Regions from separate parts of the Paenibacillus sp. AK002 genome, predicted to be linked through region 2. Evidence: riboswitches for the same ligand, from Rfam matches in the RefSeq annotation. Region 2 holds a riboswitch; each other region holds the start of a gene.

Region 1 (2,200 bases), 2.4 Mb from region 2:
AAGATCTTGCCATCCGCTTGCAAACGGATCGTGAAGATAGCATCGTCAGTAAGGTAAGAGAGGGTGAGTACGATCTCGGGCTTATTCTGGAGAACAAACCGGAAGACACTTCATTGAATTGGATCTCGATCCGGGAAGAGCCCCTCCATCTGATTGCCCATCCGGATCATCCGCTTCGCAGGTTGCCCGTCATCGAGCTGGAGCATCTGGCTAATTACGAATGGATTATGACCGAGGATACTTGCAATTACCGGATCATGTTGGAAAAAGTGCTGCGCGCCAGTGGAGCTCCCGTCCGTATTGGTTTGGAATTGGGCAACCCCGAGGCGATCAAAAGATATATCATGTCCGGTACCGGCATCTCACTATTGCCGAGAATGGTAGCAGAGGAGGAAATCAAGAGGGGAGAGCTGGCGATTCTTCCCTTTCAACACCCTGACATTCGACTGGACATCCAGATTGTCATTCATCCTAAGAAATGGCTGTCACACTCGCTTCAGGATATGATCGAAATGTTGAAATCTAAATCTTAAAGACGCAGGCTGATATTGCATTTAACGAAAAGATTCAGTATCATTTATGTAACAATGTATAGGTTTATGTGTGACTGGCGTAGCATGGGGAACCATGAGGGAGCACATGGATGACAACGGCCGTACGCCTGGGCAGAGGTAAGGGAGTTTATTTCCCTTACCTCTTTATTATTTTCTTGGGCTTCTATCGTCTCTGAAACTATGAAAAGGGGATAAAACAACGATGTTCAAAACGAAAAAAATATTGCTGCTGGGATCCGGAGAACTAGGGAAAGAAGTCGTAATTGAAGCACAACGATTGGGTGTCCAAACCGTAGCCGTCGATCGTTATGCCGATGCTCCTGCCATGCACGTTGCCGATCACAGCCATGTGATCGATATGCTGGACGGAGAGAAGCTGCGCGCTATTATTGAGTTGGAAAAGCCGGACCTGATCGTTCCGGAGATTGAAGCGCTGGCTACTTCGGAGCTGGTGAAGCTGGAGGATGAGGGGTATCGGGTGATTCCTACCGCCAGAGCCGCAAAGCTTACGATGGACCGTGAAGGGATCCGCCGGTTGGCATCAGAGGAGTTGGGACTGCCGACTGCGGACTATCGATTTGCCGATACCTATGAGGAATTCAAGCAGGCTGTCCTGGACATGGGTTTTCCGTGCGTGATCAAACCGCTGATGAGCTCCTCCGGCAAAGGTCAGAGCGTGTGCCGTTCTGAAGGGGATATCGAGTCCTGCTGGAACATCGCCATGGAAGGCGGCCGCGTGCAGAACGGAAGAGTGATCATTGAGGAATTCATTTCATTCCAGTCGGAAATCACGCTTCTGACCGTCCGCTCCGTAAATGGAACAAGCTTCTGTGCGCCGATCGGGCATATTCAGGAAAGCGGAGATTATATCGAATCGTGGCAGCCGCACGACATGTCTGAAGCGCAAATCGTGGAGGCTAAATTTATTGCGCGGAAGATTACCGACGAGCTTGGCGGATACGGCTTGTTCGGCGTTGAATTATTTTTGGCCGAGGATAAGGTGTACTTCAGCGAGGTATCCCCGCGTCCGCATGATACTGGGCTGGTTACGCTGGTCACGCAAAATCTATCCGAATTTGCGCTTCATGTCCGTGCCATTCTCGGGTTTCCGATACCAGAGATCGAATTGATCACGCCGGGAGCCAGCCGCCCGCTGAAAGCCGGCCGAGAGCTGGAAGACTACACGATTACAGGCGCCGAGCAAGCGCTGGCCGTTCCGAATACGCAGCTTCGCATGTTCGGCAAACCGGTAACCAAGGCCGGAAGACGAGTAGCAGTCGCGCTGTCAAGCGCCGGCGATGTCGAAGAAGCGCGGTCACGCGCGAAGCTGGCATTGGATAAGCTTGCCGTCGAAGAGGCATAAACATCGGAATTCCATAGGGATATCACATGTCATCATGTTGAAAAGGCCAACCGAAATGACCGGTTGGCCTTTTCGGTTATAGAAAAATCAAGGATCCAAATCGGGTACAAACTCTTCTGATCTCGAGTACTTGCTTTTAGTTTTGATTTCGGGAATAAATAGGGAGAAATTTATGTTCTTTCATGATAAGATACACAAGAATACAAACGACCCTCACCCATTATAATGTTTCCATTCGATGCGATAAGCGCTGCTTGGAGCATAATATTTCAAATAAACCTCT
Region 2 (2,200 bases):
AGCTTCATGATCGCGTTGTTTCACATGCTTATGCCGCTGGCCGGCTTGTTTGCCGGCCGCTATGTAGGCATGCTGCTGGGGCACGTCACAGGGTTTGCGGCAGGCGGGCTGCTCCTCCTGCTGGGCGGGCATATGCTGTATAATGCTTGGCGGGGCGGGGAAGGTCAGCGCATTCATCCTACCGCGTTCTTGGGCATGCTGTTGTTTTCGCTAAGCGTCAGCATCGACTCCTTCTCGGTAGGCGTTTCGCTCGGGATGTTCGTGGATGATGTGCTGCTGATCGTGATCTCCTTCGGCGTCGTGGGCGGTTTGCTGTCCATTCTCGGCCTGCTGCTCGGCCGTCAGGTGAGCAACAAGCTGGGAGAGTACGGCGAAATGCTGGGCGGACTGATTTTGATCATCTTTGGCGTGATGTTTATCTTTTGACGCAATATTTGTTACAATAATCCCAAAACAACCTACAACGGGGAGGTACGGGACCGTGAAAAATATATTGTTTGTCTGCACGGGGAATACCTGCCGCAGTCCGATGGCGGAAGGAATGCTGCGCAAGCTCGCCAAACAGCGGGGCATTCCGCTGGAAACGCAATCCGCCGGCGTCTCGGCCGTAGACGGCATGCCGGTATCCCGTCATGCGGAATCGATACTGCGGGACCAGGATATTCAAGATCGCTTGGTATCTAAGCCGCTGACCGCGAATCTGGTGGAATGGGCAGACCTGATTCTGACGCTGACCCAGTCGCATAAGCAGTATGCGATTCGGCAGTTCCCGCATGCCGCCGACAAGATGCACACGCTGAAGGAATTTGTGGAGGATGACCGGCGGGTGCTGGATGATCTGCGGGAGCAGGACAGCCTGTACGCAACGCTCGAGCTGGCCAGATCGCTGGGCCGCGATGTCAGCGACCGCGACCGGGAGCGTCTGATCGAGCTGCGCCAGCGAATTCCGAGCTTCGATATCTCCGATCCCTTCGGCGGCTCGCGGGAGGAATACGAGGCGACGGCGGCGGAGATTCGGACGGCGCTCTTCCGTCTGTTGGACAAGCTGGAAGCGGATCAGCATAAATAGGATCGGCTTCGACGGAAGCGAAGAGTAAATCTGGATCCAGGCTCAATCTGGCTAAAAAAGCCGCTTGCCTTTCGCAGGGTATTGCTTTAAGATGAAGGTGAAAAACATGAATCCGATGTAACTGGCGACGAAGTGGATGAAACCACGATGGAGCATCGGAATATACGGCCGGTCGCCTGGGCAAAGAGCATTTGGAGCACAATACGTGCGCCGACTGCTCTTTTTTCGTCTTTTGCGTGGAGTTTGGGTTATAATGAAACAAGCTAAAACGCAAAAGCGAACATTCGAGGGGGTTTTTCATAGATGAAAATTGCATTGGGTACCGATCATGCCGGCATTCGTCTGAAAGAGGAGATCGTGGAGGTCATTCGGGGTCTTGGACACGAGGTGGAGGATCTTGGCTGCGGCTGTTCCGATTCCGTGGATTATCCCGATTACGCGCTTCCGGTGTGCGAGAAGGTGGTCTCGGGTGAAGCGGATCGGGGCATTCTGATCTGCGGAACGGGAATCGGCATGAGCATTGCCGCCAACAAGGTGCCGGGCATCCGCTGCGCGCTGACGCATGATGTGTTTTCGGCCAAAGCCACGCGTGAGCATAATGACAGCAACGTGATTGCGCTGGGCGAGCGCGTCGTCGGTCCCGGGCTTGCTGCCGAGATCGTCAGCGCATGGCTGACAACGGATTTCAGCCAGGGCGAACGCCATGTCGGCCGCGTGAACAAGATCAAGGCCATCGAGGAGCGTTACCTGAAGAGCGAATCGCGATAGGTCAACGCGTAAAGCTGCTGCGGTTATTGCGTATGGAATGAAGCATCTTCTGTGAAAAAAATCATCGGGAGGACTGTGACATGACGGATATCTCCAAGGTTTCCTTGAGCGAACAGACGGCGCGGATCGTCCGCGAACTGGCCGAAGCTTCAGCCTTAGGACCGGGCAAGGTGCTGGTCATCGGAGCCAGCACCAGTGAAGTGGTCGGACGCCGGATCGGCACAGGCGGCGCTCTTGAAACGGCGCAGCAGCTTCTTCAGGGCATTGCCGAGGTTCAAGCGGAATTCGGCTTCGCTGTAGCCTATCAATGCTGTGAGCATTTGAACCGGGCGCTTGTCATGGAGCGGGGACTGCTCGAAGAGC
Region 3 (2,200 bases), 2.2 Mb from region 2:
CAGGCTTTTGAAATCCAGCATCGGTCCGAGGACCAGGAAGGAAACCAGCGGGCCGACGGTAAAGGTGTGCGTGAATGCCGATGCCACGAAGGCGTCCGATGTTGAGCAAAGGGACAGGATGAAGGCAAAGCCCATCATGAACAGATAGGAGGCGGCAGGACCGTTCCCCAGAGCCAGCAGCTCCTCCCTCGGAATGAAGGATTGGATGCAGGCCGTGAGGAAAGCGCCCAGGACTAAATATTTGCACATCTCGATCAGCTCGTCTCCGGCGTGGACAAACATGCTTCTCCAGGTTTTGGGATGCTCATGCAACAAACGTTCCCCCTTGCTGGAGCCCTGTTCGGCGAACTCTTGAAAGGAACGCTTCAGGGGGCTGCTTCTTGAAAAAACATAGACGAGCAAACCCGTCGTCACCGCGACTGCAAAAGCCAGTCCCATTCGTCCGATCGTCACTTCGGGATGCGAACGGAAGGCCATGATCGTTGATGCGAATACAATGGGATTCAGAATAGGACCGCTGAGGATAAAGGTGACGGCGATATAGGCGGGCATACCTTTCAGCATCAACCTGCGAACGACCGGGATCATCCCGCATTCGCAGATGGGAAACAGGATGCCGAGCATGGAAGCGCCCAGGACGCCGACCACCGGATTCTTCGGCGTGAGACGCCGCACCCATTGCTCTTGTACGAACAGCTGCAGAAGGGACGACAGCAGCACTCCAAGCAGAATAAAAGGAAGTGCCTCAAGGAAGATGCCCGTAAAGACGGTTTTAACCTGCTGTAGGTCTTGGCTGGATATGGGGTTTAAGTCCCTCTGCAGCCATATCGTCAAGACCGGAATCACGAATACAAGCGGCAGTATAAAGGGCAGCATTTTGAAGATCGCCGGATATCTCATCAAGGCCTCCTGGAGCGAATTGTTCTTAGGACATTCTATGCTTGTACCATCGGCAACATACGTGATTTCAGACAATAAATCAAAAACTTTACGATTAAAGGGCGGCCGCATAGCCGGTGGCGCGAAGTCCAAAGTCGTGATATATTAAAAAAAGTTATCCGTGTGTTACTGGCGTAGCTTGGGTTACCAAGAGGGAGCACATGGGATCATATGCCGTACGCCTGGGCAAGAGGTAAGGAGACGTTCGAGTCGCCTTGCCTCTTTATGTTTTTTAATACAATGGCGAAGGAGCGGATTAGCATGAGTAAGGAACCCGTAATTTTGGATGGAAAAAAAGTATCCGATGATATCAAGGCAAAGCTGGCGGTGAAGGTACAGGAATTGAAACAGCAAGGGGTAACCCCTTGTCTGGCAACGATTCTGGTTGGCGATGATCCTGCCTCGGCAACCTATGTGCGGATGAAGGGAAATGCGTGCGAGCGGCTTGGCATCATATCCAAGAAAGTAGTGCTGGAGACATCGACAACGACGGAGGAGCTGATCGCCGCGATTCAAGCACTGAACGAGGATCCGAACGTCCACGGTATTCTGCTTCAGCACCCGGTACCGCATCATATCGATGAGCGGGAGGCTTTTGATGCCATCGACATGAAAAAAGACGTGGATGGAGTAACCACGCTCGGGTTCTCGCAAAATGCGTTTGGTTTCGCCGATTACCCTTCATGTACGCCGGCGGCGATTATCGCGATTATGGACTATTACAGCCTGCCGATCGAAGGGAAGCATGCGGTGGTGGTCGGACGCAGTCCGATTTTGGGCAAGCCGGTATCGATGATGCTGCTCAATCGCAACGCCACGGTTACGATCTGCCATTCGAGAACGAAGAACCTTGGGGAGATTGTGTCCCAAGCGGACATTGTGGTTGCGGCCGTAGGCAAGCCTAATTTCATTCAAGGGGACTGGATCAAGCCGGGTGCCGTCGTGTTGGACGCCGGTTACAATAAAGGAAATATCGGGGACTGCGATTACGAAGCCTGCGCCAAGGCGGCATCCGCAATCACGCCGGTACCGGCGGGCGTTGGCCCCGTGACGATAGCGACATTGTTGAAGCATACCGTCGAATCGGCCGAGCGAACCGTCCAAGCCTAGGGGAATGCACTTGACCATTTATATGTGAATTAAGGGTGCGCCCGTGAATTATCCCCTTCAAATCGCTGCGTGACCATGCAAAAGTCTGTGACGTGGAAGAGATAGGCCTCTGCCTATAGGCTTGGAACCCGCATTTCACGGACCCCTGGAC

Evidence for each region. A riboswitch is a leader RNA that binds a small molecule or an ion and turns the genes downstream of it on or off. The one in region 2 is predicted to bind ZMP and ZTP.
Region 1: another riboswitch for ZMP and ZTP. It lies ahead of purT (phosphoribosylglycinamide formyltransferase 2); the one in region 2 lies ahead of rpiB (ribose 5-phosphate isomerase B).
Region 3: another riboswitch for ZMP and ZTP. It lies ahead of M1D70_RS18875 (bifunctional 5,10-methylenetetrahydrofolate dehydrogenase/5,10-methenyltetrahydrofolate cyclohydrolase); the one in region 2 lies ahead of rpiB (ribose 5-phosphate isomerase B).

Annotation. Positions count from the first base shown of each region.
Region 1 is NZ_CP096377.1:4,127,371-4,129,570, reverse strand. Features, by position in the region: gene M1D70_RS18090 (LysR family transcriptional regulator) at 1-533, shown strand, start outside; ZMP/ZTP riboswitch at 594-674, shown strand; gene purT (phosphoribosylglycinamide formyltransferase 2) at 757-1,917, shown strand.
Region 2 is NZ_CP096377.1:6,483,338-6,485,537, reverse strand. Features, by position in the region: gene M1D70_RS29325 (manganese efflux pump MntP) at 1-426, shown strand, start outside; gene M1D70_RS29320 (low molecular weight protein arginine phosphatase) at 482-1,069, shown strand; ZMP/ZTP riboswitch at 1,177-1,258, shown strand; gene rpiB (ribose 5-phosphate isomerase B) at 1,373-1,837, shown strand; gene M1D70_RS29310 (TIGR01440 family protein) at 1,918-2,200, shown strand, end outside.
Region 3 is NZ_CP096377.1:4,287,709-4,289,908, reverse strand. Features, by position in the region: gene M1D70_RS18880 (permease) at 1-900, opposite strand, end outside; ZMP/ZTP riboswitch at 1,055-1,134, shown strand; gene M1D70_RS18875 (bifunctional 5,10-methylenetetrahydrofolate dehydrogenase/5,10-methenyltetrahydrofolate cyclohydrolase) at 1,201-2,049, shown strand.